Regions from separate parts of the Janthinobacterium sp. 1_2014MBL_MicDiv genome, predicted to be linked through region 2. Evidence: predicted binding sites of a transcription regulator. Region 2 holds the regulator's gene; each other region holds the start of a gene.
The links. The regulator FNR, encoded in region 2, switches genes on or off when oxygen is low (the NO sensors DNR and NnrR bind a similar motif). The targets are predictions, from matches to a motif close to TTGATNNNNATCAA.

Region 1 (7,422 bases), 1.5 Mb from region 2:
CTTTCCTGCTGGAAAACGATACGGGCGCACGCGCCCACCTGGCACAAAAAGGGCAGGCCTATTTCGACCTGGCGCTGGCCACGGCAGGCACGGCGGCGGCCACTGCCGCCGACGCCAAGGCCTGCGATGCCATCCTGGAAAATTATGTGGGCATGTGGCGCAAAGGCCATCTGCACGTGAAAGGCGGCAGCGCGCAGGACGTGGCCAAGCCATCCCCCGCCCAGCCTGCCGCGCCGGGACAGCCTGCGCCATCGAAGGAACCGTCGCTGCAAGTCTTGTCCGACAATACCGTGCTGCTGAACTTGCCCAGCTTCCACGGCCGCTACCGGACCGCCGTGGCCACCCTGCTCGACACCCACCGCGCGGCACTGGCGTCACGCCCCAACTGGATCCTCGACGTGCGCCGCAACGGCGGCGGCAGCGACGGCACGTATGCGCCGCTGCTGCAATGGATCAGCTCGGACGAAACGGTCAGACTGGGCGCCGAATGGCTGTCCACGCCGGCCAATATCGCGGGGCAAGAGAGCGTCTGCGCCTTGCTGGCGCCGGGCGACAAGGCGTGCGCCGACTTTGCGGCTCAGGCCGTGACACAGATGCGCTCCGTCAAGCCGGGCGAGTATGTGGCGCAGAACGGCGGCGACGTCGTCAGCTACGCGCGCCAGGACACGCCGGAGCCACGCCGGCCCGTGCGCGTAGCCGTGCTGATCGACCGCGACTGCGCCAGTTCCTGCGAGGAATTCCTGCTGGCGGCGCGGCAAAGTTTTCACGTGAAATTGATCGGCCGCAACAGCCATGGCGCACTCGACTATTCCAACCTGCGCCTGCACGCGCTGCCGTCCGGCGTGCGCCAGCTGCAATACGCCACCTCGCGCTCGGCCCGCTTGCCGCAGCTGCAGGTGGACCTGGGCGGCATCATGCCCGACATCTATTTGCCGCCGCCAAAGGACGAGGCTGCGCGCGCCCAGGAAATCGTGCGCGTGCAGCGCTGGCTGGAAGGCGGAACATTACGTCCGGACAACATCTGACGCCGCTGGCGCCATGAAAAAAGCCCGCTACACGTAGCGGGCTTACTCATGGGTACAACGATATTGTCAGCTGTCTTCAGGCCGCCAAGCGGACACTGCCCCGGCAACCATCCATCAGGAACGACAGGCCGACGACCAGCACCAGCTCGCCTTCGGCCGAGCGGGCCGTGCCCGTGATGCCTTCCACGGTGATGGCCGTCATCGGCTTGATCACGAGGTCGGCCGTGCCATCGACGGCTTCCACGGCGAGGATGTACGGCTGTGGCGCGGCGACGACAATGCCGACGCGCTCGCTGCACGACTCGTAGCCCAGGGCACCGGCCAGCGAACGCACGGGCAATGGACGCCCCTGGTCCTTCAGCACGGGCGCGCCGCCCACTTCCATGAAGGTTTCCGGCAACTCGACGACGCGCTGCACCACCGCCATCGGCAGCGCCAGCGCGGCGCCCGAGGTGGAGACGAGCATGGTCGGCACGATCGACAGCTCGATCGGCAGGCGGATGGCGAACTTGGTGCCCTTGCCCAGCGCCGACTCGATGTGGATGGCGCCGCGGTTTTTCTCCACGGCCGTCTTCACCACATCCATGCCGACGCCACGGCCGGAGACGCTGGACGCGACTTCCTTGGTCGAGAAGCCCGGCAGGAACACCAGCTGGAAGCATTCATCGTTGCTCAATTGTGCGTTTTCGCTGATCAGGCCCTTTTGCTGGGCCTTGCTGCGCAGGAAGACCGGGTCCATGCCCTTGCCGTCATCCTGCAGCACGATCATCACGCTGTTGGCTTCCTGCCATGCTTTCAGCGAGATATACGACTTGGCGGGCTTGCCGGCGGCCAGGCGCGCTTCCGGCGATTCGACGCCGTGGTCAAGCGAGTTGCGCAGCATGTGCACGAGCGGATCGTACAGGCTGTCGACCACCACGCGGTCGACTTCCGTCTCCGCGCCCTCGATGGTCAGCTCGACATCCTTGCCCAGGTCCTTCGCCAGTTCGCGCACCAGGCGCGGGAATTTCTGGAACAGCCGGCCCACGGGCTGCATGCGCGTGGCCAGGGTGGCGCGCTGCAGTTCCGTCGAGTAGCGCGACGCGCGTTCCAGGGTTTCCGCCAGCGTCGCCATCAGGGTGGCGGCCTGGCCTTCGAACTTGAATTGCAGCAGGCGCTCGAGCAGCACGGCAGCCTGGTTGGCGGCCTGCACGGATTCGCCGGCCACTTCCAGCAGCGCGTCGAGCTTGACGGCGTCGACGCGGATGCTGTCTTCCTTGACGGGCGCGGCGTGGCGCACGTCGGGACGCTCTTCGCGGCGGTCCACGCCATCCCAGTTCTTGCCGGCCGGCTTGGCGGCGGCCGCAGCGGCAGGCGCGGCGGCAACAGCGGCAGTAACGGCAGCGGCGACGGGGGCCGGCGCGGCGGCCAGCTGGCTGCCTTCCGGCACGACGGCGTTATACATGCCTTCCCAGTCCAGGCCATCGGCGCTGGCTGTGGCGGCAGCAGCGGCAGGCGCGGCCACGATCACTTCGGCCACGACGGCTTCCACCACCACGGCGGCGGCAGGCGCTGGCGCGTCCATGCCCTTGCCTTCGATGGCATTGGTGAGGATGTGTTCAAGCTCTTCCGGCATGGCCGGCAGGCTTTCCGGCGCGGCGCCGTTCGCCAGTTCCGTCAGCTGGTCGGCAACGAAGCCGGATGCCTGCAGCGCCGCCTCGATGGCGATGGGGGTCACCGGCGCGGCGCCCGTGCGCAGCGCGTCGAACAGGTTTTCCGTCAGATGGCAAGCCGCCACCAGCGCAGGCAAGCCCATGAAACCGGCGCCGCCCTTGATGGTGTGGAAAGAACGAAACACGGCATTCAGTGTTTCCTTGTTGTCCGGATCGCGCTCGAGACGCAATAAGTGCTCTTCAACATTAACCGCAAGATCCATCGCCTCGACGACGAAATCCTTGAGCATATCGTCCATTAGAATCCCAAATCCGCAAGAAGGTCGTCTACATTATCCTGGTCCAGCGCCACCGACGGCACGGAAGGGCCCTGCATCAGCGGCGCGTCCTGCTTCTGCGCGAGTTTCTCGCGCACTTCGGCCGGCGCGTTGTCGCGCAGCAACTGCGCCAGCTCGTGCTCCACCGTCTTGGTGATGTTCACCACTTTTTTGATCAGCTGGCCCGTGATGTCCTGGAAGTCCTGGGCCATCATGATTTCCAGCAGGCGCGCTTTTTCCGCTTCCGTCGCCTCGGCAACGGCTTGCGCGAACTGGCGCGAGTCGCCGGCCAGGGCCTTGAATTCTTCCAGGCTCAGCTTGCCGTCGAACAGGGCTGTCCAGCGGCTGTCCATGTCCTTGGCCTTCTTCGACAGCACATCCTGCGCCGGCATGCCTTCGTCGAGCGTGTTGAGGACCTTGTTGGCCGCCTGCTCGGTGAGCGTGGCCACGTATTCCAGGCGGTCCTGCGCGTCGACGATCTGCGACGACGCTTCCGTCAGCGCCTTGTCGTAGCCCAGTTCGCGCAGCGAATCGTGCAACAGGCGCACGATGCCGCCCAGGCGCTCGAACATCGGCTTGTCGGACTGGTCGACAGGGTCGGCGGCTTCGCCAGCTGCGGCGGGCGCCTCTGGCGCTGCCGGCGCGGCGGCCGCTTCCACGGCAGGCGCGGCAACGGCAGCCGGGGCCGGCACGGCGGCGCTGGCCGAAACGGCGTCGAACAGCGCGTCAAAATCGTCATCCGCGATCACGGCGGGGGCGGGCGCGGCGGCAGGCGCGGGCTGGGCCGCGGCCGCGCTTTGCGCAGATACTTCATCGAATAATGCATCGAAATCATCAGCGGCGTTGGTCATATCCCTGCTTCTCCATAATTTGTCAAAATTCCGCCTGAACTGTGCGTTTTACAGACTGATACCCGCAATTTCTCGATTAAGATGATTTGAGGCAATACCGCTGCGATGGTGCGAGTGTAGCAGGGCGCCGCCCTGTTGGTAAATCTCAAAACGCGCTTCCTGGTGCAAAGCGGGCCTGCAAGAGCTTTTCCACCAGGAAATAAGTGTTCCTGCTGTTGTATTTTGAAATACTACCATTGGCGTGCAGGCAAGACCACGCATCGCGCGAGAAATCCTGGCCCGCGCGCCACGCGCGCCACAGCCTGCGCAGCCAAAAACACGATCTTTCTATCAATGTTGTCTATACTGAAGGTGCAAGAGTATTGACAATTATCAAGTCTTTACATGAAAACAATGCTGTCGCCGCGTCTACAATAAGAGGCGTCGCGCGCGCTGGTCCACCGCCAAAGGAGCTGCCATGTATAAGAAAATTCTGATCGCCACGGACGGTTCCACCGTCTCCAACCTGACCGCCTGCGCCGGTGTCGCCTTTGCCGAACAGATGCACGCCGACATCCTCGCCGTGTACGTGGCGCCGGAATACCAGTATCCCGTGTACATCGAAATCATCCCGCCCAGCTATCCCAGCGAAGAGGAATACCGCATCGCCATGCGCAAGGCGGGCGGCGACCACTGGCAGCCGATCCTCGATGCGGCCGCCAAGCGGGGCCTGGAGGCGACGGGCCTGACGGCCTTTTCCGACAGTCCTGCCCTGAAAATCGTGGAAGTGGCGCAACTCCAGCACTGCGACCTGATCTTCATGGGCTCGCACGGCCGCAGCGGCTGGGGCCAGTTGCTGCTGGGCAGCGTGACCAACAAGGTGCTGTCGCATTCGAAGCTGCCCGTGCTGGTGCACAGGCTGATCAAGGAACCGCAGCCCAAATGAGGAGTCCCATGACAGGGAGAGGCTGCGCACCGGCAGCTTGAGAAAAGGGCAAGCCCGCAGCCATTTTCAGTTAATATGACAATATTTCTCGTTTCTTAACATTTGACTGTCCGGTAACGGACACAGCAGATTGCACGCTTCCAGATTGCCCGCCTATGATACGCATTGTGATTGCCGACGACCACACCATCATGCGCGAAGGATTGAAGCGCATCCTCGACGGCGCGCCGGACATCGACATCGTGGGCGAAGCCATCGATGGCTTTGAAGTACTCAACCATGTGCGCCAGGGCGGCTTCGACCTGCTGCTGCTCGACCTGTCGATGCCTGGCCGCAGCGGCGTCGACCTGATCCGCCAGATCCGCAGCGAAGCGCCGAAGCTGGCCATCCTCATCCTCACCATGCACGAGGAAGAGCAATATGCGGTGCGCGCCATCCGCGCCGGCGCGCAAGGCTACCTGACGAAGGAAAGCGCGGGCACGCAGCTGGTGGGCGCCATCCACAAGGTGGCATCGGGGCGCCCCTATATCAGCGCCGAGGTGGCCGAGCAGCTGGTGCTCAACATCATGATGCCGAATGAAAGCTTGTTGCACAAACAGCTGTCGGACCGCGAATTCGAAGTGTTTTCCCTGCTGGTGGCAGGCAAGTCGATCACCGAGATCGCCAACAACCTGCACCTGAGCGTGAAGACGGTCAGCACGCACAAGACACGCATCATGCAAAAGATGGGCATGAGTTCCTTGTCGGAAATGGTGCAATACGCGGTAGCCCACCGGCTGCTGTCCCCCTTCAAGACCTGACAGCCGGTCTCGGCCGGCGGCGCACGACCGCCGGCAACTGTAGGAACAATCCTACTTCCCCTACCGCAGCTCCTACCGCCATATTCAGCCACTGCTGATATGAATTCCATACGCTTGTTGGCATACTGAAACCAGTAATCAAGTTGCTGGGAAGTTATTTCATCACACAGCAAGTCTTCAGCGAATTGAGCATTAACTGCCAGGACGCGCGCCGCAGACCCTCGCGCCGTGCCCGCCGCCCTGGCGCATTCCGTCATTCAACTCTGAACTACCTGTCACCAGGAGATGAACATGCTGTCCACGCACACGTCTGAAACCCGCCCTGCCTCGTCGCCGCTGGCCCCATCGACCCCGATGGAAGCGGGACGCCAGCGCCAGGGGCGGCTGTGGTCGAACCTGAAGGAGGTATGCGATCTGCTGCATATCTCCAGCGCCTGCACCATCGCCGCCGACGAGCTGCTGTTCCAGCACGTGCAATTCAAGACGGGGCAGCGCGTGCACACGATCGGCCAGCCGTTCGACACCCTGTACATCGTCAACTCGGGCTTCCTGAAAACCGTCCTCATCGATGAGTTCGGCAATGAACAGGTACTGAGCTTTCCCATGAAAGGCGACATGCTGGGCGTCGACGGCATCCACTCGCGCCACTATTCCTCGGAAGCCGTGGCCCTGTCCGACTGCGACCTGATCCTGCTGCCATTCAAGAAGCTCACGGCGCTGGGCCGTGTCCACATGGAGCTGGAAAACGTCATGTACGGCGTGATGAGCCGCGAACTGGTGCGCGAACAGGCCATGATCGGCATGCTGGGCGCCCTCAGCGCCGAGGCGCGCGTGGCCCGCTTCCTCGTCTCGCTGGCCGACCGCTTCGCGCAGATGGGTTATTCGAGCAAACTGTTCAACCTGCGCATGACGCGCCATGAAATCGGCAGCTACCTGGGCCTGACGCTGGAAACGGTCAGCCGCACCCTGTCCGCCTTCAACGAGATCGGCCTGATCACCGTCGACCAGCGCACCATCGGCATCAAGGACCCGGAAGCGCTGAAAACCCTGCGCCGCCTGCCGCCCTCGCGCTCGCGCGCCAAGCAGCTGGCCGCCGCCAAGCTCAAGGCCGACACGGCCGCCGCGGCCGACGTCTCGGCGCAATTGCTGGCCACCATTTGAGATAGGACCATCCCTCTTTCTTCAAGCTTGGCACAGGCTTGACCCGGCTGCGGCGCGCAACGCCGTTCCGGGTCTTTTTTGCCGCCCTCCCCGCACGCGCCTTCCGGGCGCCTCCCCTGCAGCGCAGCCGCGCCAGCATTTCTACTGCGCAATGAACTTGCGTGCCATGCCGCACTAAAAAAGCGCGGATTCGCCACAAATAAGCCTTGCTTTTCGGGCCACATTCAACAATAATGCAAATACGAATCATTCTCAACTGAGACAAAGAAAGCCCAACATGCAAAGCTCAAAACCAGCCTTGATCCAGGATGCCGCCAGCGCCCACGTCCGCCCTCCCGTCAGCGTGGCGCAGCCGGCGCGCCGCATCACCAGCGAAGCGCTGCTGCAACAGGGCCGCGAAGTGGAGATTGAACACAGCGGCAAGATTTACCGCCTGCGCGTCACCCAATTGAACAAGCTGATCCTGACTGCCTGATCCAGCAACGCAGCCAGCCACCACACTCGCCAGCCAGTCGTGCCCTTCGTGGGCGCCAGCCAGCCAAACCACCGCACAGGAGCGTTTGATGGCGACCGACCGACCTTCTTCGAAGTTTTCTGCCGTGAATGGGCAACAGCCTGAGTTGATGCTGTCGGCCGTGCTGCACCTGATGTCGCATTACCATGCGGGCAGCGCCGAACAGGCGCCGTGTCC
Region 2 (7,422 bases):
CGTAAACAGCTGGGCCTGCTGCTGGGCCGTCATGCCGATGCCCGTGTCGCGCACTTCGAAGCGCAGCCAGGCCCGCTCGTTCCTGCTTTCGGCCAGGCTGACGGCCACCACCACTTCGCCGCTCTCGGTAAACTTGATGGCATTGCCGGCCAGGTTGACGAGGATTTGCTGCAGCCGCTGGGCGTCGCCGACGAGGCGGCGCGGCACGTCGGGTTCGACGGCGATGGCCAGCTCGAGTTCTTTCTCGCCGGCATTCATGGTCATCGTCGTGGCGAGGGTATTCATGACTTCATCGAGGTCGAACTCGACGGGAGACAGATCCATGCGGCGCGCCTCGATCTTGGAAAAATCGAGCACATCGTTGAGGATGCCCAATAACGACTGGCCCGCCACGCGTACCATGGTCAGGTACTTGCGCTGCTCGGTGTTGAGCTTGGTATTGCCGAGCAAATACACCATGCCCAGCACGGCATTGAGCGGTGTGCGGATTTCATGGCTCATGTTGGCCACGAAATCGCTCTTCGCGCGGTTGGCCGCCTCGGCCCGGTCGCGCTCCTGCTCCAGCTCCGCCGCGCGCGCCTCGAGCTCGTGCTGCAGCCGGTCGCGCTCGCCCATCAGGCCGTTGAACGCTTCCGTCAGCTCGCCGATCTCGTCGCGCTGCTGCACCGGCACGGGGGTGAAGCGGTTGCCCGAGGCGCGCAGCGACAGCAGGGTGTCGCGCAGGCGCACCAGCGGCGACAGCAGGCGCACGGTGACCCAGCCCAGCACGGCCGCGGCCAGCAGCGAGGCGCAGATGCTCCAGAGTACCAGCCGTGACAGTACGCCGTTGAACGGCTCGAACGCGTCGGCCACGGGCAACGAGGCGGCCAGCAGCCAGTTCACGGATTTCAATCGCTTGAAGCTGTTGACGGCCGTGATGCCGCGGCTGTTGGTGCTGACCATGCTGCCTTCGCCGTCTTCTTTCAGCAGCTGCGTGGTGGTCTGGTTGGCGTTCGGCGCGCGCGGCTGCAGCAGGCGGCTGGTATCGGGGTACAGCACGTAGCGCGGCACGGCTTCGCGCGTGAGGATGAAGTAATAGCCGCTCTTGCCCACCTTGGCCGTGCGCAGGTGGCCCAGCATATTGTCCTTGTACAGGCGCAGCACGCCGATCACGATGCCGGCCACGGCGCCGTTCTTGTCCAGCACGGGCGCGACCATCTGCACGATGGGCAAGTGGCTGGTCTTGCCCAGCATCGGTTGCGTGATCATCGCCTGTTTCGTGCGCATGACGGTATGGAAGTAATCGCGGTCCGTCACGTCGGTGCCGTTGCGTCCCGGCACCTCGGGCACGTTGGCCACCACCTTGCCCTGCGTGTCGAGCACCAGCACGTCGTCGAACAGGGCCAGCATGGCGCGCTGCGTGTAGTACTCGCGCAATGCGCCGGCGTCGGCCATGAGGGCGGGCGGCTGGTGGCGCGCCGTCTGGGTGATGATGTCGAGCAGCATCGCCAACTTGTCGTCGAGCTCTTCGGCCGTGCGCTCGATCAGGGCCGTTTGCTGGACCAGCAGCACTTGCGTGAAATCGTCGCGCATGTGCTTGACCTGGATCATGGTGACCAGGGCGATCATGGCGATCGAGGTCAGGCTGGTGGCCAGCGCGACTTTTGCTTTAATGCCGAGAGGCTTCATGATTTCCTTTTCAGTCCCCGAAGGGACAGGCGGCAGATAATGCTGTCAGGAATTTTCCTATCAATACAGCAACTTGGCAAGCGCCGGCCGCGTAAATTCCCGCCGTCAAAGCAGCAATTGACGATGTTGCCATAAAATTAAATGCAGGACGTCGTTTATTCAGCGAAATTAGCGTGAATGACGGGGAAAATGGCACAGGCAAGCGCGCTATGCAGTAAACTTGTTATTGCATTTTCAAAAAGGTAATGACATGACAGAAGCGCTACTCTCTCCAGCCTTGCCCGCCGTGAACGTGGAAGCGTTGCGTGCGCGCTGCTCGACGTGCAGCATGCATCAATTGTGCCTGCCGATGGGCCTCGACGTGGGCGACATGGACAGGCTGGACCAGATTATCGGCCGTCGCCGCAAGGTCGCGCGCGGCGCCTCGCTGTTCCGCATCGGCGACTCGTTCCAGAACCTGTACGCGATCCGCCTGGGCCACTTCAAGACTTACCAGATCAATCCGGGCGGCGAAGAGCAGGTGACGGGCTTCCAGATGGCTGGCGAACTGCTGGGCATGGACGCCATCAGCGCCGACCGCCACCACTGCAATGCCGTGGCGCTGGAAGACAGCGAAGTGTGTGAAATCCCGTTTTCCAGCCTGGAACAATTGCTGGGCAATATGCCCACCCTGCTGCGCCATTTCCACCGCATGATGAGCCAGGAAATCACGCGCGAGCAAAGCGTGATGCTGTTGCTGGGCAATATGCAGGCGACGCAGCGTTTTGCCGCCTTCATCGTCAACCTGGCGTCGCGCTACGAGGCGCGCGGCTATTCGGGCAGCAACTTCCAGTTGCGCATGTCGCGCGAGGAAATCGGCAACTACCTGGGCCTGACCATCGAGAGCGTCAGCCGCTTGCTGTCGAAGTTCAAGAAGGAAGGCTGGCTGCGCGTGTCGAACCGCGAGATCGAGATCCTGCAGCCGGCAAAATTAAAAGCCATTACGGCCGGCACCGACACCTGCAAATAACGGCACTGTCAAAACCTGCTGCGCGTCGCGCTTTGTGGCTTGCGCTGCGCGCTGTACACCGGCACAGCTGCGCTGCTCGGCCGCCCATCACTGGCGCCCGCCACGGTTTTCCCCGGCGCAGTGCCTTACAGTTCCTCGTCCGCATGCAGCGCGATGCTGCGCTGCGCGGGCCAGGTCCAGATGCCCGACAGGCGCCACTCGCGCGTATTGTTTTCCACCAGCACCTGCCAGCGGCTGCGCTCGAGCATCGGCAGCGCCACCGAGAAGTTGCCCATGGCGTCGGGCTGCACCAGCAGCTTGATATCCTTTTCCGGCAAGGTCGCGTGCGCCAGGTGCAGCTGCAGCGGCGCCTGGTAAGCCTTGCCGAAGCTGTGCACGGAACCCGTCAGGCGTGCTTGCGCCACGTCGTACGCCAGGCTGGTCGACATGGCCAGGTTGCTGGCGGCCGTATCGCGCCGCAAGTCCTGGTTGATGGCCTTGCCCTGCTTGTAATAGTCGCCCACCACCAGCGCGTCGGGTTGCGTAAACGCGATATAGCCCATGAAGCTGCCGACGACGACGGACAGCCCGGGACCGATCATCAGCAGCCATGGCCAGCGGTGCTTGTACCAGGGCGCGGCGGGGGCTTGCAGTTTCAGACTGTCGGACATTGTTTTCTCCTTGTGACGGCGGCAAGAACACGGGGATTCCTGCCGCCTTTCCTGCTTAACGTGGCACGATGAACACGGCGCTTTCGCGCACGTGCAGCGACGGGTCGTCCAGCGACTGCAGCTCGATCGTGATCTTGTTCGAGCCCTTCTCTCCCACGCCGTGCGGCACGCGCAGGCGGATCGGCCAGCCCAGCGTTTCCGTTGCCTGCAAGGTCACTTCATCGCGCGTCAGCAAGGTCAGGCCCGGCAAGCCGGCAACGCTGATCCTGAAGCTCTGGCTTTGCTCCGAAGTGTTCATGATCTGCAGGCGGTAGACGTTCTCGATCATGCCATCTTCCACTTCGCGCCCCATCGAGCCGCGGTCGCGGATGACGTCCATCTTCAGCGGCGTGCGCAGGGCCAGCGAGGTACACACGGCGATGATGATCAGGGCCAGGATGGAGGTGTAGATCAGCACGCGCGGGCGCATGGCGCGCTGGCGGATCTGCTTCGAGTCGAAGTTGTTTTCCATCGCATGGTCGGTACTGTAGCGTACCAGTCCGCGTGGCCGGTCGACCTTGTCCATCACGCTGTTGCAGGCATCGACGCAGGCGGCGCAGCCGATGCATTCATACTGCAGGCCGTTGCGGATATCGATGCCGGTCGGACACACCTGCACGCACAGGGTACAGTCGATGCAGTCGCCCAGCTTGTCGTTGTTGCCGGCCTTCTTGCTCAACGCACCGCGCGGTTCGCCCCGCTTGGCGTCATAGGTGATGATCAGGGTGTCCTGGTCGAACATGGCGCTCTGGAAGCGCGCGTAGGGGCACATGTATTTGCACACCTGCTCGCGCAGCCAGCCCGCGTTGCCATAGGTGGCCAGGCTGTAGAACAGCACCCAGAACCATTCCCACGGGCCGAAGTTCAGCGTTTGCACGGAATGGGCGAGTTCCTTGATCGGCGTGAAGTAGCCGACGAAGGTAAAGCCCGTCCACAGGGCGATGGCGCCCCACACCAGGTGCTTGGCCGTCTTCTTGGCCGTCTTGCGCAGCGACGGGCCCTGCTTGTCGAGGGCCATGCGCGCGCTGCGCGTGCCCTCGATCTTGCGTTCGACCCACAGGAAGATTTCCGTGTACACCGTTTGCGGGCACGAAAACCCGCACCATACCCGTCCGGCGATGGCCGTGACGAGGAACAGCAGATACGCACAGATGATCAGCAGGGCCGCCAGGTAGATGAAATCCTGGGGCCACAGCACGACGCCGAAAATGTAGAACTTGCGCGTGGTCAGGTCGAACAGCAGGGCTTGCCTGCCATTCCACGTCAGCCACGGCAAGCCGTAGAACGCGAGCTGGGTAAGCCAAACGCATACCCATCGCCAGGTAGCGTAGCGTCCTTTGGCCTCGCGAGGGTAGATTTGCTCGCGGGCCGCATACATCTTGATGACTTGAGGTTCCATTGTTTACTTCGCGGGCGCCTGCGGATTCGACAGGCTCCAGACATACGCCGACAGCACGTGCACCTTCGATTCGCCGAGGAAGTCGCTGAAGGCCGGCATGGTGTTGCTGCGGCCCTTGCGCACGGTTTCCATGATGGTATCGGCGCTGCCGCCGTACAGCCAGGTCTTGTCCGTCAGGTTGGGCGCGCCCAGCATCTGGTTGCCCTTCGCATCGGCGCCGTGACAGGCCATGCAGGCGCCGAACTTGGCCTTGCCCAGCACGGACTTGACGGGGTCCGACGTGGAACCGGACAGGCTCAGCACGTAATGGGCCACGTTCTCGACATCCTTCTCGGAACCGAGGGCGGCGCCCATCGGCGGCATCTGGCCGCTGCGGCCGTGCATGATGGTGGTCTTGATGACGTCAGGTTCGCCGCCATACAGCCAGTCCTTGTCGGTCAGGTTGGGGAAGCCCTTGTTGCCGCGCGCATCCGAACCGTGGCATTGCGCGCAGTAGGTGAGGAACAGGCGCTGGCCGATGGCTTGCGCCTGCGGATCGGCGGCCACCGTCTTCAAGTCCTGGCTCAGGTACTTGTTGAACAGGGGGCCGTAATCGGCTTCCGCCTTTTTCAGCTCTTCCTCGTACTGGCCCGTCGATTTCCAGCCCAGGCTGCCGGCATAGTTGCCCAGGCCCGGATACAGGAACAGGTAGGCCAGCGCGAAGACGATGGTGATGTAGAACAGCCACATCCACCAGCGCGGCATCGGCGTGTTGAGTTCCTTCAAGTCCTCGTCCCAGACGTGGCCCGTGGTGCCGTCGGCGGGGGCGCCGGCGGCCACTTTCACTTTCGACTGCGAGTACAGCAGCACGCCGCAGCCGATGATGCCCAGCAGGGACAGCACGATGATGTAGATGTTCCAGAAGCCATTCGTAAAGTCAGCCATGGTTGCGCTCCTCCTGTGCTTGCGCGGCCGGGGCCGGATGGTCGAGCGCGTCGTCGGCGAACGGCAAACGTGCCGCCGCGTCGAAGTCGCTATTGCTGCGGCTGAACGTCCACCACAGGATGCCCACGAACGTCGTAAAGGAAACCACCGTCATGACGCTGCTGGCGCTGTCAAACAGGTTTTCGATTGCCATGCTAATTCCTTGTTTTGATTAATGTACCGAGGCCTTGCAGATAGGCGACCAGGGCGTCTTCTTCCGTCTTGTCCTGCAGCTGGGCCGGCGCGGCGGCGATTTCCGCGTCGCTGTACGGATCGCCCAGGCGGCGCAGCGCGCGCATCTTCGGCATGATCTCGTCCGGCACCAGCTTGGTCTTCGCCAGCCAGGGGTAGGACGGCATGTTCGACTCGGGCACCACGTCGCGCGGGTTGTTCAAGTGCGTGCGGTGCCATTCGTCGCTGTAGCGCGCGCCCACGCGGGCCAGGTCGGGCCCCGTGCGCTTCGAACCCCACTGGAACGGACGGTCGTAGACGAACTCGCCGGCGACCGAATAGTGGCCATAGCGTTCCGTTTCCGCGCGCAGCGGGCGCACCATCTGCGAGTGGCAGTTGTAGCAGCCTTCGCGCACGTAAATGTCGCGCCCCGCCAGGCGCAGCGGCGAGTACGGCTTCAGGCCGGCGATGGGCTCCGTCGTGCTCTTCTGGAAGAACAGGGGAACGATTTCGACGGCGCCGCCGATGCTGATCACCACCGTGACCAGGGCGATCAGCAGCCAGGGGTTTCTTTCAATCCATGCGTGTGAAAATTTCATTTGCTTTTGCTCCTATCAGGCGTGCGCCGCGTTCAGTTCCGGAATGCGGGCGACGGGGAGTTTGCTGCCGCGCAAGGTCATCCAGGTGTTGTAGCCCATGATGCACATGCCCGACAGGTACAGCAGGCCGCCGGCCACGCGCACCACGTAGTACGGATACGTGGCTTTCACGCTCTCGACAAAGGTGTAGGTCAGGGTGCCGTCAGGATTGACCGCGCGCCACATCAGGCCCTGCATCACGCCGGCGATCCACATTGCGGCGATGTACAGCACGATGCCGATGGTGGCCACCCAGAAGTGCACGTCGACCAGGCGCGTGCTGTGCATCTGCGTGCGGCCCGCCAGGCGCGGCAGCAGGTAGTAGATGGAACCCATGGTGATGAAGCCGACCCAGCCCAGGGCGCCCGCATGCACGTGAGCAACAGTCCAGTCCGTGTAATGGGACAGCGAGTTGATGGTCTTGATCGACATCATCGGACCTTCGAAAGTGGCGATGCCGTAGAACGACAGCGAGACGATCATGAACTTCAGGATCGGATCGGTGCGCAGCTTGTGCCAGGCGCCCGACAGGGTCATGATGCCGTTGATCATGCCGCCCCAGCTTGGCGCCAGCAGCACCAGCGAGAAGACCATGCCGATCGATTGCGTCCAGTCAGGCAAGGCCGTGTAGTGCAGGTGATGCGGGCCGGCCCACATGTAGGTGAAGATCAGCGCCCAGAAGTGGACGATGGACAAGCGGTACGAGTACACGGGGCGCTCGGCCTGTTTCGGGATGAAGTAGTAGACCATGCCCAGGTAGCCGGCCGTGAGGATGAAGCCCACGGCGTTATGGCCGTACCACCACTGGATCATGGCGTCCTGCACGCCGCTGTAGGCGGAGTACGACTTGCCGGCCGATGCCGGCATGACGGCGCCATTGACCAC
Region 3 (7,422 bases), 710 kb from region 2:
ATGTTTTGGTAGCTCATGGCGTCTCGCTTTTTAATGGGTACGGCAGGGCACCAGCCCTGCGCCGGCTTTATTCTGCCTGGTCGAAGTCGACGACGACCTTGTCGGTCAGCGGGAAGCTCTGGCAGCTGAGGACGAAACCGCGCGCCACTTCATAATCTTCCAGCGCGTAGTTGACGTCCATCTCGACCTTGCCGTCGATTATCTTGCAGCGGCAGGTGGAGCACACGCCGCCCTTGCACGAGTAGCGCATGTCGATGCCCTGACGCAGGCCGGCGTCGAGGATGGATTCCTTGTCCTTGTCCATCGTGAAGGTGGTGTGGTTGCCGTCCATGATGACGGTCACTTCCGTTTCCTGCACGACGCCCGCGTCCAGCTGGGCGCGCGGCTTGTGGGCGTTTTTCGGGATGCTGGCCGCGAACAGTTCGATCTTGATATTCTGCTTCGGCATGCCGGCCGCCTGCAGGGCGGCGGAGACGCCCAGCATCATGTCTTCCGGGCCACAGATGAAGGCGTTGTCGTAGTCCTCGACCTTGATCCAGTGCTGCAGGAACTGCTCGCATTTTTCCTGCGTGATGCGGCCGTTGAACAATTCGATGTCCTGCTGCTCGCGGCTCATCACATACACGAGGTTCAGGCGCTCCAGGTACACATCCTTCAAGTCCGTCAGTTCTTCCTTGAAGATGACGGAGGACGAGGCGCGGTTGCCGTAAAACAGCGTGAAACGGCTCAGGGGTTCCGTCAGCAAGGTGGTCTTGATGATGGAGAGGATGGGCGTGATGCCGCTGCCGGCCGCGAAAGCCAGGTAGTGCTTGCGGTTGACGCAGTCGAGCGGCACGTTGAAGTGGCCCATGGGCGGCATCACCTCGATGGTGGCGCCCGCTTTCAGGGTGTCGTTGGCCCAGGTCGAAAAAGCGCCGCCCGGCGTGCGCTTGATGGCCACGCGCAGGGTGCCGTCCTGCACCGCCGAGCAGATCGAATACGAGCGGCGCACGTCTTCCGCATTGATATTGGCGCGCAGGGTCAGGTGCTGGCCCTGCTGGAAGCGGAACTGCTGTTCCAGCTCGGCCGGCACGGCGAACGTGACGGCGATGGTGTCGCGCGTTTCATTGCGCACGTTTGCCACGGACAGCGGATAAAATTTACTCATGCTTCATCTCCAGTTTCTTCGTGCCTTGTTTTAGCGTGGCTAGTGGCACTTGAAGTAATCAAACGGTTCGCGGCAATCGAGACATTTGTACAGGGCCTTGCACGGCGTGGAGCCGAACTGGCTGGTCAGCTGCGTATGCGTCGAGCCGCAGTTCGGGCAGATCACGTCCAGCCTTGGCATGGCCTGGCGCTTGACGCCACCACGCAAGCCGCTGATGTCGATCACCTGCTGCTGCGGCGGGGCGATGCCATAGCCTTGCAGCTTGACCTTGCCCGCCTCGCTCATCCAGTCCGTGGTCCACGCGGGCGACAGCTGGTTCACCAGGGTCACCTTGGCCACGCCGTGGCTGCGCAAGGCATCCGTGACGGCATCGGCGATCACCTGCATGGCCGGACAGCCCGAATACGTGGGCGTGATCGTCACGATGCACGCATCGCCGTCCGTGACTTCGACGGCGCGCACGATGCCCAGGTCCACCACTGAAATGACGGGGATTTCCGGATCCGGCACGTCGCCGAGCCAGGCCCAGACCTGGGCCGCGTCCAGCGCTGCCGTGGCCGTGTTCATTACCACTCCGCCCCGGGATAGGCGCGCTGCAGGAACTGCATCTCGGCCAGGATAAAGCCCAGGTGCTCCGTGTGCGTGCCCTGCTTGCCGCCCTTTTGCATCCAGGCGTCCGGCGCCGGCATGGCCAGGGTGGCTTCGGCGAAGATCTCGGCCACGTGCTCGAGGAAAGCCTGGCGCAGGATGTCGGACGGCGGCGCGATGCCGGCGGCGACCATGGCCTGGTCGACGGCGTCGTACTTGAACATCTCGCCCGTGTACATCCACAGCGCATCGGCCGCGGCCTGCGTTTTCGCGTGGCTTTGCTCCGTGCCGTCGCCGAGGCGCACAACAAGATCGCCGCTGCGGCGCAGGTGATAGGTGACTTCCTTGATCGACTTCTGCGCCACTTCGACGATGCGCGCGTCAGCCGATTTCGTCAGTTCCAGCAGCTGGAAGTAGTGCCAGGTGTCGAAGAAGAACTGGCGCATCATGGTGTCGGCGTAATTGCCGTTCGGCTGCTCGAGCAGCAGGCAGTTCTTGAAGTCGTGGGCGTCGCGCAGGAAGGCGATATCGTCCTCGTCGCGGCCCGCGTTTTCCAGTTCGGCCGCATAGCTGAACCACAAGCGCGTCTGGCCCAGCAGGTCCAGCGCCACGTTGGTCAGCGCCATGTCTTCTTCCAGCGCCGGGCCCTTGCCGCACAGCTGCGACAGCTGCTGGCTGAGGACCAGGGCGTTGTCGCCCAGGCGCAGGAGGTAATTGACCTTGTCATCCATCGCAGGCGCTCCCATCACAGGTTCTTGACTTCTTCCGGCATCGGGAAGAAGGTGGGGTGACGGTACACCTTGCTGTTCGATGGTTCGAACAGCGCGCCCTTGTCGCCGGGGCTGCTGGCGACGATGTCGGCTGCGCGCACCACCCAGATGCTCACGCCCTCATTGCGGCGCGTGTAGACGTCGCGCGCATGGTTGACCGCCATGGTGGCGTCGGAAGCGTGCAGGCTGCCCACATGCTTGTGCGCCAGCCCGTGCTGGCTGCGGATGAAAACTTCCCACAATGGCCATTCTTTGCTCATGTTGCTCTCCCCTATCTGTCTTATCTGTTTACGCTGCCGCTTTGTTAGCGGCTTGCTTGTCTGCATACGCGACCAAGGCATCGCGGAACCATTCGCCGTCCTCATACGCTTTCACGCGCGTTTGCAGGCGCTCGCGGTTGCACGGGCCATTGCCCTTCAAGACATTGTTGAACTCGGACCAGTCGATCTCGCCGAATTCATAGTGGCCCGTTTCGGCATTGAATTTCAGGTCGGGGTCGGGCACGGTCAGGCCCAGGTATTCGATTTGCGGCACGGTCTGGTCGACCATGCGCTGGCGCAACTCATCGTTCGAAAACAGCTTGATGCGCCACTGCGCCGATTGGGCGCTGTTGACGGAAGCGGCATCGGACGGACCGAACATCATCAGCGAAGGCCACCACCAGCGGTTCAGCGCATCCTGCGCCATGGCCTTCTGCTCGGACGTGCCCTTGCACAGCGACATCATGATGTCGTAGCCCTGGCGCGCATGGAACGATTCTTCCTTGCAGACGCGGATCATGGCGCGTGCATACGGGCCATACGAGCAGCGGCACAGGGGAATCTGGTTGATGATGGCGGAACCGTCGACCAGCCAGCCGATGGCGCCCATGTCGGCCCACGACAGGGTCGGATAGTTAAAGATGCTGGAATACTTGGCTTTGCCTGAGTGCAAGGCAGCCAGCAGCTCGTCGCGCGAGACACCGAGGGTTTCCGCGGCGCTGTACAGGTACAGGCCGTGGCCCGCTTCGTCCTGGATCTTCGCCAGCAGGATGGACTTGCGCTTCAGGGTAGGTGCGCGCGTGACCCAGTTACCCTCAGGCAATTGACCGACGATTTCCGAGTGGGCGTGCTGCGAAATCTGGCGGATCAGGGTCTTGCGGTAGGCGTCCGGCATCCAATCCTTGGCTTCGATCTTGATACCTTCGTCGATGCGCGCCTGAAAAGCGCGTTCTTCCGATCCCATGTCGTCGATCGAGCGGACGTTTTTGAGGCCGGTTTCAACCATTTGTGCGTACATGATGTGTCTCCCATGTCGTGTTTCTTTGCTATAGCGCAAAGCGATACACGGATAATACGATACATAAAACGATTTGCATACACTTGATTTGAATCATTTCATAAATCCGTATCTTATGAGTCTTTTACGGGGGTATGATGTGAAAAAATAGTCCACGCCCCGGCGCATGGCAAAGTAAACTGCTGCTTTTATTGAAACGACCAATACGGCCAGACCAGGACCACATGAAGAACACCGCTTGCAGCACATGGATAGCCGCCTTCCTCGCCACCGACCCGCCCCGCTCGAAGTCGCTGGTGATGACGATTTTCGGCGATGCCATCGTGCCGCGCGGCGGCGCCATCTGGCTCGGCAGCCTGATCGAATTGCTGGCGCCGTTCGGCGTCAACGACCGCTTGCTGCGCACCAGCGTGTTCCGCCTGGCGCAGGAGGGCTGGCTCAGCTCGCAAAGGGATGGCCGCCGCAGCGCCTATACGATACGTCCCGACGCGCTGGCCCGCTTCGAGCGCGCCTACCGCCGCATCTATGCGCCGCTGGTCGCGCACTGGGATGGCAGCTGGACCCTGGTGATCGGCCCGGCCGGCAGCATCGGCGCCGCCGAACGGGGCGCCCTGCGCAAGGAATTGCTGTGGGCTGGCTATGGCTTGATCGCGCCCGGCATCTTCGGCCATCCGGCCAGCAATGCGGAAGCGCTCGAGGATATCCTCGCGCGCAACGAAGTGCAGGGCAAGCTGTATGTGTGCCACACCACGGAATTGCCGGGCGTCAGTACGCGCCCGCTGCGCGACATGGTGGGCGAATGCTGGGATTTGTCGGAAGTGATGGCCGGCTATGAAAAATTCATCGCCAGCTTCCAGCCGCTGCTGACCTTGCTGCAAGACAACCCCGTGTTCGACGCCGAACAAGCGTTCGTCATCCGCTCACTGTTGACGCACGCCTACCGCCGCGTGCAATTGCACGATCCGCAACTACCCGTCGAGCTGCTGCCCGAACCGTGGCCCGGCACGCAGGCCTACGCGCTGGCGCGCGCGCTGTACCGCATCACGTATGCGGCCGCCGAGGAGCATATCCTGGCCACCCTGCGGCGCGAGGATGCACAGGCGCCCGATGTGGAGCCGTGGTTCTACGAACGTTTCGGCGGGTTGAACAGCTGAGAAAACGTCCATGGCGGCGCTGCAGGGCCCAAGCCTACGTTTGCGCTGCCTGCGGCCCTGCGCCTGGCCCCGAACATTTTGCAGGCGTTCGGCAGGCGCGCAGCAACAGGCGCTGATTAATCAGACGATCAATCAGACGATTCATCAGACGCTCATTACTTGACGACGACCTGTTTCGCCCCGGCCAGCAAATCCTGCCCCAGCTTTTCCAGCGCATTGGCCTGCACCAGCATGGTGTCGAGGATGGCGGCATTGAAGGTGAATTCGGCCGGCGTCGTGTAGCCGGGAAAGCGCAGGATGCGCAGCAATTCCTGCAAGGTCGTGCCCTTGCCCAGGTGCGCCAGCGCGTCGCTGAGGGCGCTGACTTTCTTTTCCAGCTCGCGTATGTGTTTACCGTTGTCGTCCATGATGATCTCCTGATGTTCGAGCTATCACCTTAGCAAAGCGCATCGCGCGTCGTTTGCGCCAGCACAAAGACGCAGACAAAACAGGTATCATCGCGCCATTGCACACGATGCAAAACCTCTCTTGTTTTTATCAGGAACACTCATGACCATTAAAATCAGCCAGCAATTCGATGCCGGCGCGATCGAAGTGCTGCGCGCCGACGATGCCCAATCCATCGAGCTGAACATTCGCAAGGATTCCCACGCCGACATCACGCAGTGGTTTTATTTCCGCCTGCAAGGCGCGCAGGGTGAGGCGTGCACGATCCGCTTCATGAATGCAGGCAAGTCGGCCTACCCGGACGGCTGGAAGGATTACCAGGCGGTCGCCAGCTACGACCGCGAAACGTGGTTCCGCGTGCCCACCAGCTTTGACGGCACCGTGATGACCATCGCACACACGCCGGAAGAGGAAAGCGTGTACTACGCCTATTTCGAACCGTACCCATGGGATCGCCACCTGGCCCTGATCGACAGCGCGCAAGCGTCGCCGCTGGTGCGCTTGATCGACCTGGGCAGCACCGTGGAAGGCCGCGACATGAATCTGCTGGTGGTCGGCGATGCCGATGCCGAGAAGAAAGTCTGGGTCATTGCGCGCCAGCACCCGGGCGAGACGATGGCCGAATGGTTTGTCGAAGGCATGCTCGAGGCGCTGCTGGACCAGGCCAATCCATTTGCCCGCCAATGCCTGCAAGACGCCGTCTTCTACGTGGTGCCGAACATGAACCCGGACGGTTCCGTGCATGGCAACCTGCGCACCAACGCGGCTGGCGCCAACCTGAACCGCGAATGGATGACGCCGACGATGGAGCGCAGCCCGGAAGTGTTCCTGGTGAAACAGAAGATGCATGAAATCGGCTGCGACCTGTTCCTCGACGTGCATGGCGACGAAGGCTTGCCGTACGTGTTCGTGGCCGGCAGCGATGCGCTGGAAAACTTCACGCCAGCACAAAAAGCCGAGCAAGACCGCTTCATCGCCGACTTCAAGGTGGCCAGCCCCGACTTCCAGGATGAACACGGCTATGAAGACGGCCCGTTCACGCCGGAAGTGCTGACCATGGGTTCGCCCCACATCACCCACGCCTTCGGCTGCCTGTCGCTGACCCTGGAACTGCCGTTCAAGGACAACGCCAACGATCCGGACCCGCAAACGGGCTGGAGCGGTGCACGCAGCGCCGCCCTGGGGGCTGCCGTGCTGCAACCTATCCTGTCGACCTTGCGCGCCTAAGCATCACCGCGGTCACGCGGCCCGCCCCGCGCAGGCGGGCCGCGCTTCGCATCAGCCCCTGGCAACCTTGCGCAAGGCCTCCACCAGCTTGTCCAGGTGCGACTCGGGCGTAAAGATGCCGGGCGTCACGCGCAGGCAAGCGCCGGAAGCGAGACCGTCGCGCGGCACGGCAAAGATGCCGTGTTCCTGCACCAGTTTTTTCGACAAGGCAAAGTTATCGGCCACGCTCGTCCTGCCTTTCAGGCGGAACGACGCGATGGCGCTCGTCAGGCGCGGGTCGCTTGAGGCCAGCACCTCGATGCCGTCGATGCCGCGCGCCGCGTCCACCCAGCGGTTACGCAATAGCCGCAGCCGCGCCTGCTTATTGGCCACGCCGATCTGCGCGTGCAAGTCCAGCGCCGTCGGCAAGCTCAGGTAAGCGGCGAAATTGACCGTGCCCGTGTGCACGCGCGTGCGGATATCCTCTCCCGCCGTTTCTCCCATATACGGGTCGATATCGGCCACCCTGCCCCGCCTGATGTAGGCGGCGCCCACGCCCACGGGCGCGCCTATCCATTTATGCAGGTTGATGCCGGCAAAGTCCGCCTGCAAGTCGGGAATCGTCATGTCCAGCTGGCCGAAACCGTGCGCCGTATCGACGATGACATCGATGCCCCGCTCGCGCGCCAGGCGGCTGATCTCGGCGACGGGCAAGACCATGCCGTTGCGGTGGTTCACATGCGTGAGCAGCATCAGCTTCAGCTTCGGCTGGCGATCCATGGCGGCCACATAGGCGGCGACCACGCTATCGTGCGTAAACGGTTCCGGCATG
Region 4 (7,422 bases), 2.1 Mb from region 2:
GGGCGTGGTGTACCTGCGCTGCCGCATCGACCGCGAGGGCCAGGTGCTGGCCGCCGCCATCGAGCGCAGTTCCGGTTCCGCGGCGCTGGACCAGGCCGCGCTCGACACTTTGCAACGGGCCGCGCCGCTGCCGCGCATCCCCCAGGAACGGCCCGATCCGCTCGAATTATCGATTCCCGTCGAATTTTCTATCGGCTGAGCGGCAAAAATCCGGTTTTGCTCTTGCAAAACCTTCATATAGACATTATTTGCATATTCAAAGCAAGATTCTGTCGTAGGAGTAATAACACGATCGGAGGTATACTACGCAACCGACGTTTCAGGCCGGCCCGATCCACTCCCGATCCGGCCCCGTTACCCGCCTGTCACGGTCCAATAAAAAAGGAAACACTGCATGACCACACCACACCGTACGCCGGTGATTCGCATCGATGGCGCGAACAAGACCTTCGCGCTGCCCAAGGGCGAACAATTCCACGCGGTCAAATCGGTCACGCTGGAAGTCTATCCCGGTGATATTTTCGGCCTGATCGGCAAGAGCGGCGCCGGCAAATCGACCTTGCTGCGCCTGATTAACCTGCTCGAGCGTCCCGACAGCGGCACCATCACCGTGGCCGGCCGCGAATTGACGAGCCTGAGCAAGAGCGACTTGCGCGACGCGCGCCAGAACATCGGCATGATTTTCCAGCAGTTCAACCTGCTGCAAAACGCCAGCGTCTTCGACAACGTCGCCTTCCCCCTGAAAATCCATGGCACGGCCAAGGGCGAGCAGATCGCCGCCAGGGTCGAGGAATGCCTGGCGCTGGTGGGCCTGTCCGACAAGCTGCACAGCTATCCGGCGCAACTGTCGGGCGGGCAGAAACAGCGCGTGGCGATTGCCCGCGCGCTGGCCAGCCACCCGGACGTGCTGCTGTGCGACGAGCCGACGTCCGCGCTCGACGCGGAAACCACGCGCGCCCTGCTCGACACCCTGCGCGACATCAATGCGCGCTTGAAAGTGACCATCGTCATCGTCAGCCATGAGCTGTCGGTGCTGGGCGCCATCTGCAACCGCGTCGCCGTCGTGGAAAACGGCGCCATCGCGGAACAGTTCGACCTGAGCGACACGGCCACGCCGCGCAAGACGGCGCTGGGACGCGAGCTGGCTTACTACGGCACCGAGGCCTTTGAAGCCACCGCATGGAAGGATGCAACACATGTTTGAAGAATCGATCAATAACGTCATCAACCTGCTGCCGGAAATCTGGGTGGCGCTGGGCCAGACCATGACCATGCTGGGCATCGGTCTTACCGCCGCCATCCTGATCGGCGGCCCGCTGGGCATTTTGCTGTTCCTCGTCTCGGAAGGCCAGTCGCTGGAAAACCGCCCGCTGTCGATGATCCTCGGCTGGCTGGTGAATACCGTGCGCAGCTTCCCGTTCATCATTTTGCTGGTGGCCCTGACGCCGTTTACGCGCATCATCGCCGGCACCTCGATCGGCCCGCTGGCCGCCGCCGTGCCGCTGTCGTTCGCCGCCATACCCTACCTGGCGCGCCTGGTGGAACAGAACCTGCGCGAAGTGCCGCGCGGCGTGATCGAGGCGGCGCACGCCATGGGCGCCTCGGAAATGCAGATCATCTTCCGCGTGCTGCTGGTGGAAGCGCGCTCCGGCCTGGTGCTGGCCCTGACCGTGCTGTCGATCAGCTTCCTGTCCTATTCGGCCGTGGCCGGCGTGGTAGGCGGCGGCGGCATCGGCGACCTGGCCATCCGCTACGGCTACTACCGCTTCGAGACGGACATCATGGTCGTCACCGTGGCCATCCTGATCGTGCTGGTGCAGATCATCCAGCTGGCCGGCACGCGCATCGCCAAGCGCCTCGACAAACGTTAATTCATATTCAGAACAAGGACATACATGAACCATCTTCGCCGCAACCTGCTGCTGGCCGCCGCCAGCCTGGCCTTCGCCACCGCCGCCCACGCCAAGGACCCGAAGGAACTCGTCATCGGCACCAGCTCCGGCCCGTACTCGGACCAGCTGAAGCTGGGCATCAAGCCGATCCTGGAAAAACAGGGCTACAAGGTCAAGATCGTGGAATTCAACGACTACGTGCAGCCGAACTACGCGCTGGCCGAAGGCTCGCTGGACGCCAACGTGTTCCAGCACATCGTCTACCTGACCAAGTTCGCCACCGATAACAAGCTGCCGCTGAGCCCATTGATCACCGTGCCGACGACGCCGATCGCGCTGTACAGCAGCAAGCACAAGTCGCTGGCGGAAGTCAAGAACGGCGCCACCATCACCATGCCGAACGACCCGACCAACCAGGCGCGCGCGCTGGTGGTGCTGGCCAAGATGGGCTGGATTAAGCTGAAACCGAACGTCGACCCGCTGCGCGCTTCCGAGCGCGACGTGCTGGAAAACCCGAAGAAGCTGAAACTGGTGCCGCTGGAAGCGGCGCAGCTGCCGCGTTCGCTGGCGGACGCCGATTTCGCCTTCGTCAACGGCAACTTTGCCCTGGCCGCCGGCATGAAGCTGACCACCGCCCTGGCCGTGGAAAAGATCTCGGACAGCTACATCAACCTGGTGGCGATCCGCACGGCCGACAAGGGCAAGCCGTGGGTGAAGGACCTGGAAGCGGCCTACCGCTCGCGCGCCTTCCTCGACGCGACGAATAAATACCTGGCCGGCTACGAAAAGACGGATTACCAGCTGGCGCTGGAAAAGACACTGAAAAAATAAAGCGCAAGCAAGGCGCTGCACGCAAAAAGACGGCCAGGTTCACACCTGGCCGTCTTTTTTTGCCCGCGCTGCACGGGCATCTTCAATACTTGCCACGCCTGACAAAACCGACGCGAGCGGCAGTCACTGTGCTTGAGAAGCGCAACTGTACGAAGGCACAGCGAGCATCGCAGACCGCAGATGACGACGCGCAGCAGGTTTTGCTCGGTGTTCCTAGAAGCGGTAGCCGACGCCGACGCCGATCAGCAGCGGATCGACCTTGACTTCGCTGGCCTTGGCGCCGCCGATGAAGACGTCGCTGCGGATCTGCACTTTCTTGATGTCGAAGTTCAGCGACCAGTTTTTATCGAGCTTGTAGTCGACGCCCGCTTGCAGCGAGAAACCCCAGCTGTCGTGCTCGAGGCGGCCGGCGCCGTTCAGCAATTTCACGTCGGAAATATTCGTGTAGTTCACGCCCGCCCCCACATAAGGGCTGAACTGTTTTTCCGGCATGAAGTGGTATTGCAGCGACAGCGTCGGCGGCAGGTGCTTGAAGGTGCCGATCTTGTTGCCGTCGAGCTTGACGTCATGCTTTTGCGGGTAAGTCAGGATCAGCTCGGCAGCGATGTTGGGGGTGAAGAAATACGAAATATCGATTTCCGGAATCGTCTTGCTGCTGACATGCAAACGGTCGGATGCGCCGACGCCGCCGATAGGAGCAGATTTGTCGGCCGGGTCGATATGCACGGCGCGCGCACGGACCAGCCAAGGGCCTTCCTGTGCCATGGCGTTGCCGGCGACTGCGCCGATGGCGGCCAAAACGATTGCTGCTGCGGTTGCGGACTTTTTCATTATAGTTCCCTCTGTCGTTAAGTAACGCTGTGAAGTCTAAGAGTGCAGTGCAACAAAAACTTTGATCCACATCAAATAGTGCTGGATGGCATCAACAGACGGAATTTTTCCTTTTCCCAGGTCAAAAATTGCGGCATTGCAGCGCGCTACCGCTCCTTAGCGCACGCCGTCAAACAGGCCGGCCACCCAGTCGGCGAACACGCGCACGCGCGGCGACAGCTGGCGGTGGTGCGGATACATCACGGACACGGGCAGCGGGTCGGGCCGCATGGACGCCAGCACTTCCACCAGCGCTCCCGCCGCCAGCGCCTGCGCCAGGTGGTACCGGGGCGCCTGGATCAGGCCCATGCCGGCGCGGCAGCAGGCGTGGTAGGCGTCGGCATTGTTGACGGACACCGTGCCCGGCAGGCTCACGCTGTGCAGCTGGCCGCCCGCCCGGAAATCGAAGGGCCAGGTCTTGCCCGTCTGGGCGGAAAAGAAATTCACTGCGCGATGGTGCGCCAGGTCCGCCAGGGTGTGCGGCGTGCCGTGCGCGGCCAGGTAGGCAGGGCTGGCGCACGTCACTTGCTCGAGCAGCGCCACGCGACGCGCCACCATCGACGAATCGCTCAGTTCGCCCACGCGCAGCACGCAATCGACGCCTTCGCGCACGAGGTCGACGAGGCGGTCGCCCATGCCGATTTCCATTTCGATCAGCGGATAGCGGGCGCAGAACTGGTCGAGCACGGGCATGACGAAATGCAGGGCCAGGGTCGCGTGCAGGTCGATGCGCAGCTTGCCGGCCGGCTGCTGCGCCGCCGAGGAAAAGACGGCTTCCGTTTCCTCGAGGTCGGCCAGCAGGCGCACGCAGCGCTGGTAATACGCGTCGCCGTCGGGCGTGGGCGTTACCTGCCGCGTGGTACGCTGCAGCAGGCGCACGCGCAGCCGCGCTTCGAGCTGCTTGATCGCATGCGTGACGGTGGCTTTCGGATAGCCGAGGTCATGCGCCGCCTGCGTAAAACTGCGCAGTTCGACGATACGCGTGAAAATGCGCATCGCATCAAATCGGTCCATGCCTACTCCATTGTTATTTCGTGCTGCACAGTGTAGCGATATCGGCGTCATTTTTCCATCGCAAGCCATGACGCGGAGCGGCACGGTGCGTGGAACGCAAGCCAGCCTTGCGCCGATGTCACTGGTCTGCCGCCGGGCCAGACAGCATAATATTTCTACCTCGCACAATACAAATGAGAATAGTAATGATTATCATTTGCGATATAATGCAAAATCATACATAGGCGCACGCCAAGGCGATCACAAAAAGGAATGGGAGACATGGATATATTGAGGGAACTGCGTGAATCGGGCTTGAAAGTAACCATCCCCCGCTTGCGGATTCTGCAGCTGTTTCAAGAAGGCACGATCAAGCACCTGAGTGCGGACGATGTCTACAAACTCTTGCTGGCGGAAAAAATCGACGTGGGCCTGGCCACCATCTACCGCGTGCTGATGCAGTTTGCCGAAGCGGGCATTTTGTTCCGCCGCCACTTCGAATCGGGTCACGCCGTCTTCGAATTGAACGAAGGCCAGCACCACGACCACCTGGTCTGCACCGGTTGCGGCAAGGTCGATGAATTCGTCGACGAAGGCATCGAACTGCGCCAGAACGAGATCGCCGCCGAGCGCGGCTTCGTGCTGCATGAACACGCGCTGTCGCTGTACGGCACCTGCGCCGAGTGCACGGCGAAGAAAGTCCCGCCGCGCAAGCCATCCTGAGGCAACGCGCAGCGTAGCGCCTGGCGCACCGCCTGCGCTACACTGCGTGCGCCGCAGCTCGACAAAGGACAAACATGTACATCGGAGAAATCGCCCGCCTGGCGGGCACCTCGCCCAAGGCCTTGCGCCACTATGAAGCGCTGGGCTTGCTGGGCGACGTGCGCCGCTCGGGCGCCTACCGCGTCTACACGCAGCAGGACCTGGCGCAAGTCAGGCTGATACGCCAGGCGCAGGCGCTGGGCTTCCGCCTGGCCGAACTGCTGCCCATCCTGGCCGGCGACGACACCGACTGGGCCGCCCTGTCGCAGCACATCGCCGCCAAGCGCGCGCAAGTGCGGCAGGATATCGCCCGCCTGCGCCAGCTCGACGCGCAACTGGGCGACATCGACGCGGAAATCCACGATTGCCTGGCGCGCCAGCGCCAGCAGGCTGCCTGAACGCTCAAGCATGACTGCCGCTTGACTCTGCCACTAGGGGCAGGCTTTAGCATGCAGGCTCCTCTCGTTTAGAAAGCCCGCAGCATGAGCACGATTGCACCCAAGCGCATATTAATCATCCTCGGCCACCCGTCCAGCGACAGTTTCTGCGCCGCCCTGGCCGACGCCTACGCCGCCACGGCGCGCGACGCCGGCCATACCGTGCGCGAACTGCGCCTGGGCCAGCTGGACTTCGATCCCGTCCTGCATGAAGGCTATCGCCAGGTGCAGCCGCTGGAAGCGGACTTGCTGGCCGCGCAGGAAGCCATCACCTGGGCCGGACACCTGGTGTTTGCCTACCCGATCTGGTGGGGCGGCGCGCCGGCCCTGCTGAAGGGCTTCATCGACCGCGTCTTCCTGCCCGGCTACGCCTTCAAGTACCGCCCCGGCAAGGCCTTTCCGGCGCAGCTGCTGCTGGGTCGCACGGCGCAGCTGCTGGTGACGATGGACACGCCGCCCTGGTATTTCCGCTGGGTCTACCGCATGCCCGGCATCCACCAGCTGCGCAAGACGACGCTGGAGTTTTGCGGCATCAAGCCCGTCAGCGTGGCCAGCTTCGGCCCCATCCTCAATTCCACCGATGCGCAGCGCGCACGCTGGCTGGAACAGGCCCGCAGCCTCGCCCGGCGCGCCTGAATCCGTGGGCGGCGCTTGCCATGCAGCCATCTTAGATACGGTTTTGACAAGCCGAGTAATCAAGCCGTCACAATCGAAGGCTACCATGATGATATTGCCTGTTTGTCAGTCGCCTTGCCGTTGCGACAAGCCAGGTCCGATCGTCATCTAAAGGTAGCCGCCTGTGGAGTTCAACGCTTCTCGATTGCATCTTCCCCGTTATCGGACGTCCGTGGCGTTTGATCTGTGCATTCCCACGGAATCCGTGCAGGCCGACGCCAGCAATTTCGCCGTGCTCGAGCTGTTCACGGAGCGGCGCGACATGATGAGCCTGCCCGTCACGGAACAGCAGCGCCCCATCGGCTTGATCAGCCGCAATATCTTCATGTCGCAGATGTCCAAGCCTTTTTACCACGAGGTGTACGGCAAGAAGAGCTGCATCGCCTTCATGGACAAGGAGCCGCTGATCGTCGACGGCGCCATGAGCATCGAGGACCTCACCTTCCGCGCCGTGGAAGCGGGCGAAAAGGCGCTGGCCGACGGTTTCATCATCACCGCGGACGGCGCGCTGGCCGGCGTGGGCTTCGGCTTGCAGCTGATGAACGTGGTGGCCACCATGCAGGCGGAAAAAAACCGCCAGATCATGCACAGCATCGACTACGCCAGCGTGATCCAGCGCGCGCTGCTGCGCACCTCCGATGCGGAATTGCGCGCCACCCTGCCCGACGCGCACCTGGAATGGCAGCCGCGCGATGTGGTCGGCGGCGACTTCTACTTTTTCGAGCGCCATGCGGGCGGCTGGTTCGCCGCCATCGCCGACTGCACGGGCCACGGCGTGCCCGGCGCCTTCATGACCCTGATCGCCTCGTCTGCCCTGAGCCAGGCCCTGCGCGAGCTGGGGCCGCACGATCCGGCCGCCCTGATCGGCGCCGTCAGCCGCGCCATCAAGACCCTGCTGGGCCAGGATGGCGCCAGCACCAGCCATCACGCCGGCTCGAACGACGGCATGGATTGCGCCTTCC

Region 1: YQ44_RS05560 (universal stress protein) is a predicted target of FNR. The motif match lies at 4,208-4,221, and genes of this name have one in related genera.
Region 3: paaA (1,2-phenylacetyl-CoA epoxidase subunit PaaA) is a predicted target of FNR. The motif match lies at 3,867-3,880, and genes of this name have one in related genera.
Region 4: YQ44_RS08115 (OmpW/AlkL family protein) is a predicted target of FNR. The motif match lies at 3,616-3,629, and genes of this name have one in related genera.

What each region holds. Positions count from the first base shown of each region.
Region 1 covers NZ_CP011319.1:1,261,772-1,269,193, reverse strand. Annotated here, with positions in the region: gene YQ44_RS05575 (S41 family peptidase) at 1-1,025, shown strand, start outside; gene YQ44_RS05570 (chemotaxis protein CheA) at 1,102-2,976, opposite strand; gene YQ44_RS05565 (protein phosphatase CheZ) at 2,976-3,845, opposite strand; gene YQ44_RS05560 (universal stress protein) at 4,303-4,770, shown strand; gene YQ44_RS05555 (response regulator) at 4,926-5,570, shown strand; gene YQ44_RS05550 (Crp/Fnr family transcriptional regulator) at 5,925-6,731, shown strand; gene hemP (hemin uptake protein HemP) at 7,009-7,206, shown strand; gene YQ44_RS05540 (hypothetical protein) at 7,295-7,422, shown strand, end outside.
Region 2 covers NZ_CP011319.1:6,170,243-6,177,664, forward strand. Annotated here, with positions in the region: gene YQ44_RS26805 (response regulator) at 1-1,668, opposite strand, end outside; gene fnr (fumarate/nitrate reduction transcriptional regulator Fnr) at 1,919-2,677, shown strand; gene YQ44_RS26815 (FixH family protein) at 2,803-3,327, opposite strand; gene ccoG (cytochrome c oxidase accessory protein CcoG) at 3,383-4,765, opposite strand; gene ccoP (cytochrome-c oxidase, cbb3-type subunit III) at 4,769-5,689, opposite strand; gene YQ44_RS26830 (cbb3-type cytochrome oxidase subunit 3) at 5,682-5,882, opposite strand; gene ccoO (cytochrome-c oxidase, cbb3-type subunit II) at 5,884-6,498, opposite strand; gene ccoN (cytochrome-c oxidase, cbb3-type subunit I) at 6,514-7,422, opposite strand, start outside.
Region 3 covers NZ_CP011319.1:426,324-433,745, reverse strand. Annotated here, with positions in the region: gene paaG (2-(1,2-epoxy-1,2-dihydrophenyl)acetyl-CoA isomerase PaaG) at 1-17, opposite strand, end outside; gene paaE (1,2-phenylacetyl-CoA epoxidase subunit PaaE) at 68-1,147, opposite strand; gene paaD (1,2-phenylacetyl-CoA epoxidase subunit PaaD) at 1,187-1,714, opposite strand; gene paaC (1,2-phenylacetyl-CoA epoxidase subunit PaaC) at 1,714-2,466, opposite strand; gene paaB (1,2-phenylacetyl-CoA epoxidase subunit PaaB) at 2,481-2,765, opposite strand; gene paaA (1,2-phenylacetyl-CoA epoxidase subunit PaaA) at 2,794-3,783, opposite strand; gene paaX (phenylacetic acid degradation operon negative regulatory protein PaaX) at 4,008-4,937, shown strand; gene YQ44_RS01870 (hypothetical protein) at 5,093-5,344, opposite strand; gene YQ44_RS01865 (M14 family metallopeptidase) at 5,487-6,611, shown strand; gene YQ44_RS01860 (aminotransferase class V-fold PLP-dependent enzyme) at 6,663-7,422, opposite strand, start outside.
Region 4 covers NZ_CP011319.1:1,807,408-1,814,829, reverse strand. Annotated here, with positions in the region: gene YQ44_RS29745 (TonB family protein) at 1-199, shown strand, start outside; gene YQ44_RS08130 (methionine ABC transporter ATP-binding protein) at 395-1,204, shown strand; gene YQ44_RS08125 (methionine ABC transporter permease) at 1,197-1,871, shown strand; gene YQ44_RS08120 (MetQ/NlpA family ABC transporter substrate-binding protein) at 1,896-2,723, shown strand; gene YQ44_RS08115 (OmpW/AlkL family protein) at 2,937-3,554, opposite strand; gene YQ44_RS08110 (LysR family transcriptional regulator) at 3,711-4,607, opposite strand; gene fur (ferric iron uptake transcriptional regulator) at 4,869-5,309, shown strand; gene YQ44_RS08100 (MerR family transcriptional regulator) at 5,384-5,746, shown strand; gene YQ44_RS08095 (NAD(P)H-dependent oxidoreductase) at 5,831-6,421, shown strand; gene YQ44_RS08090 (SpoIIE family protein phosphatase) at 6,666-7,422, shown strand, end outside.